4 regions of the Exiguobacterium sp. UBA3968 genome follow, and region 2 is predicted to be linked to each of the others. Evidence: riboswitches for the same ligand, from Rfam matches in the RefSeq annotation. Region 2 holds a riboswitch; each other region holds the start of a gene.

Region 1 (3,132 bases), 420 kb from region 2:
TGCGGCGTAAAAGACGAGCGGGACGATTGCGGCTTCGGTTCCGATCGACGTCTGGACGATCAACCGTGTCAACGGGATGATCGCAACAAGTAAGATGATGAACGGAATTGAACGGAAGATATTGACGATACTGTTGAAGAATGTGAACAGCGGGACGTTCTCGAGCAATGCCCCTTTCCGGGTGACGACGAGCAGGATGCCGAGTGGTAAACCGATCAAAGTTGAAAATAATAACGACACTGACACCATCGTCATCGTCTGCAAAAATGCTGTCCAGATATCACTGTAGTTAACTAGCATCAGCAAGCACCTCCTCGACGGTCACCTGTGCCTGATCGATGTACTGTAAGGCCCGTTTTACTTCGATTGTTTCACCGATCAGTTCAACAAGTAATGTACCGAACGGTGTTTCCTGTAACTCCGTGATGCTACCGTGCAGGATGTTGACATCGACGTCGAAGCGTTTTGCGACTTGCGATAAGAGTGGTTGCCCGGTGTGATGTCCGAGAAAATGAATCTTATAGATCGGATGCGCATTCCGTGACTCGATCAACTGACGAATTGATGCCGGAATTTCATCATGCATGACGGAGCGGACGAAGTTTTTCGCTGTCTCGGTCTGCGGATTCGAAAAGACATCAAAGACTGTTCCTGACTCGATCAGCTTCCCGGCTTCGATGACGGCGACCCGGTCACAAATCTCCCGGATGACGCCCATCTCATGGGTGATCAAGAGAATGGTGATCCCGTATTCCGCATTGATGCGTTTTAATAACTGGAGAATATGATGTGTCGTCTGAGGATCGAGTGCTGACGTCGCTTCGTCACATAAGAGCACGGATGGTTGCGTCGCTAGTGCCCGGGCGATGCCGACACGTTGCTTTTGTCCGCCGGATAATTGATCCGGGTAATGATCCGCCTTATCCGCAAGATCGACGAATTCGAGTAATTCCGTCACCCGGCGACGAATCTCGTCTTTCTTGACACCTGCGAGAACGAGTGGTTTCGCAACGTTCGTAAAGACCGTGTTTGCATTCAATAGATTGAAGTGTTGAAAGATCATCCCGATCCGCTGTTTCGCTTGGCGTAATTTTTTTGGTGATAGTTGTGTTAAATCTTCTCCGTCGACCGTCACTGTTCCTGACGTCGGTCGTTCTAACAGGTTGACGCAGCGGAGCAATGAACTTTTCCCGGCACCGCTAAAGCCGATGACACCGAAGATTTCGCCTTTCTCGATCGTCAGGTCGACACCGTCGAGTGCTGCGATCGTCTGATCCTTCGTGACGTACGTTTTTTTGACTTGATGAAATGCAATCATTCCGTTTTCCCCCTTCATTCAACAAAAAAGGTCCCTTCTTGAGAAACAAGAAGAGACCTGGATCCGCACAATGGCAGAATCCACTCCACTCATCTCTCAGACATCTGTCTGATGGAATTGGCACAGTGCTCATAATGAGTCTGTTGCCGAGGTTTCGTAGGGCCAGTCCCTCCACCTCTCTGGATAAGTATTGCGGTATGAAATTCGTATGTGTGTTGTTGCGTTGTTGCTTATGTCGTAAAACTAATTTTTACATTACGGGTCGAACCTTTAAAAGTCAACCAACTTTGCAAAAATAATCCATTTGGCGCATATCGATTGAGTCATAAGTTATGAGTTAGCTGAAAGAACAAATCACGATTCGTCCAGAACGATTTGACAAGGCATTTTCGGTCGTGCTACCATCGTTTCAATGATTAATCCGACAATTCCAATATGATATTTATCAAGAGTGAACGAGAGACCTGGCTCTATGACTTCACGGCAACCTGCAATCTGTAAGGTGCTCCGACCAGCAAAGCGCGGCTTTGGATGATACGGTGAAAAACTCGTGGGCGTCCAAGCAGTGACGTTGACGAGTTTTTTTCACGAATGGAGGAAAAATAGTAATGATGAACTATCCTGTATTGACTGGTGCTGAAGCATTTTATCTTCAAGGTGGACCGATCGGCATTTTAATCTGTCATGGTTTTAATGCGACCCCGCAAAGTGTTCGGGACGTCGGTGAGGCATTTGCTGCTAAAGGATTCACTGTCTATGCTCCACGTTTGCGTGGTCACGGGACGAACGTCCGTGAGTTCGAACAATCGACTGCTCGATGTTGGAAGCAGAGCCTGCAAGACGGCTATGCACGTTTACAAGAAACATGCGATCAAGTCTTCGTCATCGGTCAATCGATGGGCGCGACGCTCGCACTATCGCTCGCCGCTGACGGGATTCCATTTTCAGGCATCATTACGATCAATGCCGCTCTCTCCGTTCCGTCTTATGAAGCACTGTCGTTTGAAGATGGTCCACAGTACTTACCTGAAGGGGCACCGGATATCAAACGGTCTGCTTTCGAAATCATCTATGACCTCGTTCCGAGTCGTTGTGCATTCGAACTCGTCCGCTTGATGGATGAGACGAAAGGACGCCTTGGATCGATCCTTCTACCGACATTGATTCTTTACTCGGCGACCGATCACGTCGTTCCGCCGTCGAGCTCGGATTACCTGCATCAGCATATCGGGACGAATGATAAACGAATCTACTGTCTCCTCAACTCGTACCACGTCGCGACCCTCGATCATGATCAGGATTTGATCGTGCGTGAGACGATTCGTTTCATCGAACGCTCGAGTCGTTTCTCACAGGAAACGGGATAATAAAAAAAAACAGCTATTCGTCTTCACTTAGAAGCGAACAGCTGTTACATCAAAGGACGACCATCATCGGTTCGTCTTTTTTGTTTATCCTTTTTGGTGCTGCATCGTTTGGAGCGGCTTCGGCTTTCCTGGCACTTCATGGCAGTGGCGGCACCGTGGCTCATACGATTCTGAAGCGCCGACTAAAATGATCGGATCATCATAGTTCGCTGGTTTTCCATCAATCAAACGTTGTGTCCGGGAAGCCGGATCGCCACATGAGAGACAGATCGCCTGAAGTTTCGTCACAAATTCTGCGCGCGCCAGTAATTCCGGCATCTTGCCAAATGGCTCTGCCCGGAAATCCTGATCGAGTCCTGCACAAATGACGCGTTTTCCGTCTTGCGCAAGTGCTTCGATGACTTGAACGATCTCATCATCAAAGAATTGAACTTCATCAATTCCGAC
Region 2 (3,132 bases):
CAGGATGACGAGATTCATCGAGCACGACGTTTTCAAGGACAGTTCCGAAACGGATCGCATCAAAAATTTGCGGTTCTTTTTCGCGTGACAGATTGACCGTCTTCGCATAACATCCACCTTCAATGTTGAAGACGCCGTCATGCGACCAACCATGCTCATCGTCACCGATCAATTGACGGCTATCGTCTGCTGACAGGGTGGTCTTACCAGTACCGGATAGACCGAAGAACAAGGCGACGTCGCCTTCGTGTCCGACGTTTGCTGAACAGTGCATCGAAAGGACATTTTCTTGTGGTAAGAGGTAGTTCATGACAGAAAAGATCGATTTTTTGATTTCGCCCGCATATTCGGTTCCGCCGATCAAGACGATCCGGTGTTCGAACGACATGGCGATGAATGTCTCGGAATTCGTTCCGTCAACGGTAGGATCTGCTTTGAAATGTGGCGCGTAGACGACCGTGAACGGTTCGAAGGCAGCCACTTCAGGATACTCGCGTAAAAAGAGTTGTTTGGCAAACAGGTTATGCCAAGCGTATTGTGTGAGCACACGAACCGGAAGGGTGAAGTGCGTATCTGCCCCAGCAGCAGCTTCTGTGTAGTAGAGCTGATCGGCCTCGTTCATGTAACGAAGAACCTTTTGTAACAATTGTTCAAATTTGTCTCCATCCATCGGTTGGTTAACATGACCCCAATCAATGTGAGACTCGCAGGAAGAATCACGGACGATGAACTTATCTTTTGGTGAACGACCTGTAAATTTCCCCGTTTCTACAGATAGTGCGCCGTTCTCAGCAAGGACACCTTCTTCGTTTCGAATCGCATGTTCGACAAGTTCAGCAACAGATAGTTGTTTGAACACATGCTCTTTCTTGAGTAGTTCTTCGATATTCAGGACCGTCATCGGCATCCTGACCCCACCTTTCCCCTACGTTGGTTTTGGCTCACTGCATTTAGTATGACACATTCATTATATATGACATACTAAAGGGAGCGCAATCATTTTCTGGTGCTGATTTCTATTTATCTGGAAACGCTTTCAGCATTAATAGTTTAACATCTCTTTTAAAAAGTTTCGACTAGAATTTGAAACCTTGCTTGACAGAGTAGGTACAACTTTATATCATGTAATTCGTAACGGATACTCTTATTCTGAGCAGGTGGAGGGAACAAGGCCCGAAGAAACCCGGCAACCGTCCTACATTAATTCATATATTAATGAGGGAAAAGGTGCTCTCCTGAAGCGAAGTAAACACTTCGAACGATAAGAGGGTAAAGGAAGAACGCACAACCTTTCCCTGACCATTTTTTGGACTTGGAAAGGTTTTTTTCATTTTACCGTCCCACTCAACTAGGGGAAATGAGTACACCGTCAAATTCTTTTTTGGGAGGGTCATACATGACAAACCTTAATCGCCGACTATTCACGTCGGAGTCAGTCACTGAAGGTCATCCAGATAAAATCTGTGACCAAATTTCGGATTCAATCCTCGATGCGATTCTTGCAGCGGATCCAAACGCACGTGTTGCGGCAGAAACTTCTGTTACAACAGGTCTCGTTCTCGTTGCAGGTGAGATCACGACATCCACTTACGTCGACATTCCAAAAGTCGTTCGTGAAACGATTCGTGAAATCGGCTACACACGCGCGAAATACGGTTTCGATGCGGATACATGTGCTGTATTGACATCGATCGATGAGCAATCAGCAGATATCGCTCTTGGTGTCGACCAAGCGCTTGAAGCACGTGAAGGTAGCATGTCTGATGCAGAAATCGATGCAATCGGTGCAGGAGACCAAGGTCTTATGTTCGGTTACGCAACGAAAGAAACACCAGAACTCATGCCACTTCCAATTTCGCTTTCGCACCGTCTCGCACGCCGTTTGGCAGAAGTGCGTAAAAACGGTCAACTCGACTACCTTCGTCCGGACGGAAAAACACAAGTCACGGTCGAATACAACGAGAACAACGAGCCGGTTCGTGTCGATACGATCGTCATCTCGACACAACATGCGGAAGAAGTTACGCTTGAGCAAATCCAAGCTGATTTGAAAGAACACGTCATCACACCGGTCATCCCGGCTGAATACATCGACGCAGCAACGAAATTCTTCATCAACCCAACTGGTCGTTTCGTCATTGGCGGACCACAAGGAGATGCTGGATTGACTGGTCGTAAGATCATCGTTGATACGTATGGTGGATACGCACGCCACGGCGGTGGAGCATTCTCAGGTAAAGATCCAACAAAAGTCGACCGTTCAGCTGCATACGCAGCACGTTACGTCGCGAAGAACCTCGTTGCTGCAGGTCTTGCAGACAAAGCAGAAGTTCAACTTGCGTACGCAATCGGTGTCGCGCACCCTGTATCAATCGCAGTTGATACATTCGGCACAGGAAAACTTCCTGAAGCACAACTCGTCGAATTGGTTGCTGAAAACTTCGATCTTCGTCCGGCTGGAATCATCAACATGCTTGATCTCCGTCGTCCGATCTATCGTCAAACAGCTGCATACGGTCACTTCGGTCGTACAGATGTTGAGCTTCCATGGGAGCAAACAGATAAAGCAGCAGTTCTTGAAGAACAAGCAAAACGTTTCGCATAATCAAAAAGTCCGGAAATCCTACGTGGGTTTTCGGGCTTTTTTGTTTCCGCGGAACTTTGCAGGAAACGAATGTTTTTTCTAGAAAAGGGTAAAAGTACATGAGTCGATTTGTATGAGTATAAAGGGGGGTTCCGATTATGGAAATACGCGAAGCTATTCCAGCTGATGCAGGACGTATTCATGACATTGCTATCACATCTTGGTTGGATACGTATGAAGAAATCTATTCCGAACGTTCGAAAGCGCATTTCGTGCAGGAGGCGTATCCGCAAGAAGAAGTCGTTCGTGCGATCCGGACGGCGGAAGAAGCACGGGGAGAGTATTTTTATGTCGGAATCATCGACGAGGAAATCGTCGGTTTCATTCATGCTGTTGATGTCGAAGGAACATGGGAGATCATTCGGCTTTACGTCTTGCCGGAATATCAGCAAAACGGAATCGGAAGACGTCTGATTCGTGAACTCGAACGACAAGGAGCCGTCCCACTCGAAGTCTACGTGGAAGCACGTAACTATAAAGCGCGTCAA
Region 3 (3,132 bases), on a different contig from region 2:
ATACTTCCAGGAACGCTTCGAGAATCCCGAACAACACGACAGCTTCCTCAAGCGACGGAATCGTCTCGAATGCCAGCAGATCAGCCCCCGCTTCAATCAAGGCTTCGATGCGCGGTCTGTGGAAGGCTTCTAGCACATCTGCTGACACACCATAATGACCGCGATACTCAGAACCATCTGCTAAGTAGGCACCATAAGGACCAACTGATCCCGCAATCAATGCGGCACTCTTTCCGCTACGCGTCCGTGCATCTTGCGCTAAGGTAACCGTTTGTCGAATTAACGCTTGTGCTTCCTCGGTCGTGATGTGACGTTGCTTGAATCCTTCGATACTTGCTTGATAGCTTGAGGTGATCGCAACATCGGCGCCCACTTCAAAGTAATCGTGATGGACACGCTCAATCTGTTCCGGTGCTTCGATTAAGAGGCGTGCTGACCAGAGTGGATCGTTCAGGTCGAATCCCTTTTGTTCGAGTTCAGTCGCAAGCGCACCATCTAAAATTAGGAAAGGAACTTCCTGTAATCGTTGATCAACTGGATTTTTGATTCGGGACATCTTCAACACTCCGTTTCTGAGAAGAATTCGTGAACGCATGAACGACATAACAGATCACGATGAATGGGATACCGCAATACAAGGCGACTCGTTGCGTCGGATCAAATCCGATACCAATCAGGGAAATCAAACAGACGACGAAAGCGGCGATCGGTACCAATGGAAAGAGTGGTGTACGATAGACCAATTCGTCGACCGTATGCCCTTCGCGGAGGAATTGTTTCCGGAAGCGATACTGCGCAACGCTGATACTCATCCAGACGACGACGACAGCAAGGCCGGAAATCGAGACGAGCGCAATATAGACACTTCCTGCTGCATAGATGCTAGACAGCAAAGCAAGTCCTCCGCCAAGCATGCTGAACAATACAGCTCGAAGTGGAACCCCACTGGGCGTCACCTGGGCGAAGAAGCGCGGAATCATGCGTTCGTTCGCAAGCGACCAAAGCATCCGGGAGGCAGCGTAAAGCCCAGAGTTCGCTGCCGACAAGATCGCTGTCAGAATGACGAAGTTCATCACGTCTGCCGCATACGGAATTCCGATTCGTTCGAACACCGCAACGAACGGACTTTCGAGCACGCCCTTCCCTTCCGTTGGCAATAAGACGGCTAATACGATGATCGTACCGACGAAAAAGAGGACGAGTCGCAAAATCGTTGTTCGGATCGCAAGCGGAATCGTCCGCTTCGGATCGACCGCTTCACCCGCTGCGACGCCGATCAATTCCGTTCCTGAGTAAGCAAAGTTCACAGCAAGCATCGTCATGAAGATCGCAAATGCTCCATTTGGAAACAATCCTCCTTCCGTTAAGGAAGAAAAGAATGGTGCTGGGCTACCATCTTGTAATGGGATGAAGCCAACGATGGCTCCCGCACCAAGTAAAATGAAAGCAATGATCGTTACGACCTTAATGGCGGAGAACCAAAACTCGACTTCAGCAAATACGCGGACCTTCAAGACGTTGATACCAAGGATCATCGCAGCGAATAATGCACTGAACACCCAGACTGGAATCGACGGGAACCAACGTTGCATTAAAATGCCTGCTGCCGTGAATTCTGAACCAAGGGCGACCGTCCACGTCAGCCAGTAGAGCCAGGCCACCGTATAACCGGTACCGGGTCCGATATACTTCGTTGCGTACTTATGGAATGATCCGGTTTCCGGCATGTGTACAGCGAGTTCGCCAAGACTTAGCATGACTAAGTAGACGACGACGGCTCCGATCAAATACGACAAAATCGTTCCGACACGTCCCGCTTGTTCCAACGTATAACCTGTACTTAAAAATAATCCTGTTCCAATGACGCCTCCTAACGACAGCATGATCAGATGACGTGATTCCATCTTGCGTCGAAAAGCTCCGCTCGTTTTCATGAATCCATTTCCTCCTCGTTCCACCTATTTCAAACAAAAAACGCATCCTCACGGATGCGTCGGTCGACAATTCGGAAATCTTATCGATCGGGTGCAACACCCGCAGGAATTAGCACAGTATCTTTCGACCTGTTGCTGAGGTTTCATAGGGCCAGTCCCTCCACCTCTCTGGATAAGTATGTAATTGTTCCTAACCCTATCAAGTCTTTTCCGAATTGTCAACGCAATTCAGAATACTCCTACCAAAAAACATTCCGTATCGTAATGATCCGGAATGTTAGAACGTTTTATTTTTTAGCAAATAAATCCGCTGTTTTTAAGGCTGCCCGAACCGCTTTCCGGTTCAATGTTCCTTGCTGATGCTTCATTTTCTTCGTTTGAGCAGCCAGTTGTGCTTTGAGCGCCGCAATTTCTTGATCTTTTTGAGTCGTCGTTGTCTGTTTCTGCAATGCTTTGATTTTCTTATCTTTTTCGGCCAATTGCGCTTTTGCCTGTTTTTGCGCATCCGCGATTTTTTTATCTTTTTCGGCTAATTTCTCTTTTGCCTTTATTTGTGTATCTGCGATTTTTTTCACTTGTTCTGGGAAGAAGCGTTCGAAACGAGCTACTGCTTCTTCGAGACTCACGCCAGAAATCGGTTGAACCGGTGGAAGTAGTTCCGCTTGCGCCATTTGACGGTCAAACGGTACATTCTCAGGATAGTTCGTCTCTTGATAAATGTGTTCAAGATCATTCACGTTCAAGAAATCAACGAAGTTGTCGAAGTTACGTGCTTGAACACGTACTGGACTTTGGAAATCAGCATTGGCTACGACGTCGGATAATTGTGTATCCGCTTTGATGTCGTTCGCCCAAATATGCGTCAACTGATGATAATCCGTTAGTTCGCGCATTCGTGCATCCTTTGGAATGAGGATACTCGGCGTACCCGCAAGCGTTGCTGTGATATTTCCATGCAAGCGCGCACCAAAACTGAGGTCTGCCTGCCCGATGAAATCGAACCATGTTTGTGCGTTCAAGAAGAAACGAACACGATCGTTCATGTAAGCAGGATCCGACATCTTCACCGGATAGTTCGTCACGGACAAATCTGCGATCGGATGCGTTCCTGTATACGTCAATTTCAGTTCCTTCATCCATTGGGGAATGAAGTAATGATTCGGATACTCTTCCATTCCGCGCGTAATGAAATCAAGAA
Region 4 (3,132 bases), 250 kb from region 2:
CGTCGTTAGCGTGATGCCCTGAATGATGCCAGGGAGTGCTTCTGGTAAAAGGATACTGACGATGATCCGTAACGGTTTCGCTCCGCACGCTTCCGCTGCTTCGATCAAACCAGGTGGAATCTCACGCAGTGATGTTTCGACGAGTCGTGCGAGAAACGGAATCGCTGCGACACTGAGGCTGACGGATGCTGCTGTCGGACCGATCGTATTATCAAGCAAGAACTTCGTTAATGGAATGAGAGCAACAAGCAAGATGATGAACGGCAAGGACCGGACGATGTTGACGACGAAGTCAAGGACACGTCGGATGGCAATGTTTTGAAAGAATAAGCCGCGGTCGGTGACGAACAGGAGAATCCCAAGTGGAATCCCGACGACCAATGCGAAGGCAAGCGAAATGCCAACCATCCACGCCGTCTCACCAAGTGCCTTCAACAACTCGGGTAACATCGTTTGTATACGATCAAGCCACATCCTGAATCACCTCGAGTGTATGAAGTTCCGCCGCAAGCCAGTCGAGGGCAGGTGCGATTTGATCGGAGGATCCCGTCAAGCTGACGATTAGGACACCAAAAGCGACGTCTTGGATGTAATCGACTTTTCCGTGCAGGATGCTGACCGAGATATCGTATCGACGGATGGCTTCCGACAACGTACTTTCACCGGTCTTCTCGCCCGTGAACTGCAGGCGGATGATCTTTCCCGGTGTCGCTTGCAAGATGCGTTCCGGTAGCTCGATCTGGAGTGCCGTGTCGACGTAATGTTGTGTCACCGGATGTTTGGCTTGACTGAACAAATCGTATGTAGAGGCGACTTCGACGACTTCCCCTTGCGACATGACCGCGACACGATGGCAAATCTGTTTGACGACATCGATCTCATGCGTGATGAGGACGATCGTCAATCCGAGTCGTTCATTCAAATCTTTCAACAAATCTAAAATCTGCAGCGTCGTGACCGGATCAAGGGCAGAGGTCGCTTCGTCACATAACAAGACGGTTGGATCATTCGCGAGTGCCCGGGCAATCCCAACGCGCTGTTTTTGTCCGCCGCTCAACTGACTCGGGAAGTTCGTTTCGAATCCTTCGAGTCCGACGAGTGAGACGAGTTCACGGATCCGTTCTGGAAAATCTGCTCGTTTGACGCCAGCAGCCTTCAGTGCGAAAGCAATGTTATCTGCGACATTACGCGACTGGATCAATTGAAAATGCTGAAAGATCATTCCTGTCCGCAAACGAAGTTGACGCAAATCTGCTTTTGACATCCCACCGAGCGAGACACCGTCGACCTTGACCGTTCCTTGTGTCGGATGCTCGAGACCGTTGATCAGACGAAGTAACGTACTCTTACCGGCACCGGATTCGCCGATGATCCCAAAGATTTCTCCTTTTTGAATCGTCAAATCGACATCCCGTAATGCGAAAATCGGGGTCCGGTCTCGGACGAACCGTTTCGTAATCTGTTTGAATTCGATCATTTGCTCATCTCCTTGTACAAAAAAAGTCGCTTTTTCCTAGTAGCAGAGCAACCAGAAAAAAGCGACGAAAGTGTAAGATTTCGTAACTTATCTCTCAGAATGAATCCATTCTGTAGGATGTGGCACCGTTCCTGATAGGTGGTTGCCGGACGTCGTTGGGCCTAATCCCTCGGTCGCTCTCGATAAGTAGTTATGCTGTTGGGATTTACTTTAACGGAAATGATTCCCATCTGTCAAATGTTTTTTCAGAATTATTCCGCAACAGGTGTCCGGAACAGGTTGAGCGTTCCGATTCGGTCGACGGCCTCCTCTAGCCGTTCGACGTCAGCAATTAAGCTGATCCGCACGTATCCTTCGCCGTATTCACCGAAGAATGATCCAGGGGTCACGGCGACGTGTGCTTCGTCAAGCAGATGATCCGTGAAGCTTTGGGACGTATATCCTTCCGGCACGGGGAGCCATACGAAGAAGGAACCGCCCGGTCGTGGTCCACTCCAGCCGATTGCATCGAGTTTCGTAAACAATGCATCGCGTCGTGTTTCATATAAGCTACTTAACTCACGGACACATGTTTGGTCACTCGTCAGGGCAACGGTCGCTGCATGTTGGATCGGTGTGAAGGCACTGACGTAGAGATGTTCCTGATACGTCTCGATGCTTGAGATGACGGACGGATTTCCGATCGCGAAAGCGATTCGGAAGCCAGACATGTTGAAGCGTTTCGAGAGTGAGAACAACTCGATTCCGACATCTTTCGCCCCTTCCGTCTGCAAGAAGCTTCGTGTGGAACCATCAAAGCTGATGCCACCGTAGGCTAAATCATGGACGACACAAATATCATGGGCATCCGCGAAGGCAACTGTCTGTTCGAAGGCTTGTGCTGTCGCTGTCGCACCTGTCGGATTACTCGGGTAATTGAGGAACAACATCCGGGCGCGCTCGACATCTGTCGTATCAAGTAAATCGTAATCCGGCAGGAAGTTATTTTTCTCAAGCAATGGAAGCGTAATCGGGTAAGCACCAGCAAGTGCTGCTCCAGACAGGTAATCCGGGTACCCCGGATCCGGGACGATGACACCTTCTCCAGGATTGACGATTGTTTGTGGTAAGGCGACGATTCCGGCTTTACTACCGAGAAGAATTGCGACCTCGGTTGCCGGATCGATCGTGACGCCGAATTCGTTCGCATAAAAGCTCGCGACGGCTTGCTTTAGAAAATCATGTCCACGAAATGGTGGATATTGAAGGTTTGTTGGCTCATCGATCGCCTGTTTCAAGGCGTCGAGAATATGTACGGGCGTCGTTTGATCGGGTGTTCCTTGACCAAGGGTGATGACATCATGTCCGGCAGCTTTCACAGCACCGATCCGGTTCGCAAGTTCAGCGAAAACGGGAGCAGGAAGCCGATCGATGGCGATGGATGGAGCGAAATGTTTCATGGATGTGTGCCTCCTTCGTAGTATTGTCGTCAAGGATAACGAATATTCAGTCAAAAGAAAAGAACTTTTTTGAAATTCAAAAAAATCGTCCAATAAACAGGTACAGATATGTGGAGCGGGAATAGAGAGTAGGGAGAGGAGTGAGGAGATGAAGCGAGCTAGCTGGAAAGAAGCAGTCGTCTATCAAGTCTATTGGCGCAGTTTTAAGGATTCGAA

The links. A riboswitch is a leader RNA that binds a small molecule or an ion and turns the genes downstream of it on or off. The one in region 2 is predicted to bind S-adenosylmethionine.
Region 1: another riboswitch for S-adenosylmethionine. It lies ahead of B3S86_RS12295 (alpha/beta hydrolase); the one in region 2 lies ahead of metK (methionine adenosyltransferase).
Region 3: another riboswitch for S-adenosylmethionine. It lies ahead of B3S86_RS13615 (amino acid permease); the one in region 2 lies ahead of metK (methionine adenosyltransferase).
Region 4: another riboswitch for S-adenosylmethionine. It lies ahead of B3S86_RS11485 (methionine ABC transporter ATP-binding protein); the one in region 2 lies ahead of metK (methionine adenosyltransferase).

The regions. Positions count from the first base shown of each region.
Region 1 is NZ_DGCW01000005.1:2,059,018-2,062,149, forward strand. Features, by position in the region: gene B3S86_RS12285 (methionine ABC transporter permease) at 1-300, opposite strand, end outside; gene B3S86_RS12290 (methionine ABC transporter ATP-binding protein) at 290-1,318, opposite strand; SAM riboswitch class I at 1,405-1,508, opposite strand; SAM riboswitch class I at 1,758-1,859, shown strand; gene B3S86_RS12295 (alpha/beta hydrolase) at 1,927-2,685, shown strand; gene B3S86_RS12300 (thymidine kinase) at 2,770-3,132, opposite strand, start outside.
Region 2 is NZ_DGCW01000005.1:1,637,305-1,640,436, reverse strand. Features, by position in the region: gene pckA (phosphoenolpyruvate carboxykinase (ATP)) at 1-907, opposite strand, end outside; SAM riboswitch class I at 1,142-1,268, shown strand; gene metK (methionine adenosyltransferase) at 1,397-2,605, shown strand; gene B3S86_RS10220 (GNAT family N-acetyltransferase) at 2,743-3,132, shown strand, end outside.
Region 3 is NZ_DGCW01000007.1:170,395-173,526, forward strand. Features, by position in the region: gene mmuM (homocysteine S-methyltransferase) at 1-556, opposite strand, end outside; gene B3S86_RS13615 (amino acid permease) at 531-1,934, opposite strand; SAM riboswitch class I at 2,012-2,113, opposite strand; gene B3S86_RS13620 (polysaccharide pyruvyl transferase family protein) at 2,222-3,132, opposite strand, start outside.
Region 4 is NZ_DGCW01000005.1:1,885,336-1,888,467, reverse strand. Features, by position in the region: gene B3S86_RS11490 (methionine ABC transporter permease) at 1-474, opposite strand, end outside; gene B3S86_RS11485 (methionine ABC transporter ATP-binding protein) at 464-1,477, opposite strand; SAM riboswitch class I at 1,562-1,666, opposite strand; gene B3S86_RS11480 (aminotransferase class I/II-fold pyridoxal phosphate-dependent enzyme) at 1,729-2,916, opposite strand; gene B3S86_RS11475 (alpha-glucosidase) at 3,065-3,132, shown strand, end outside.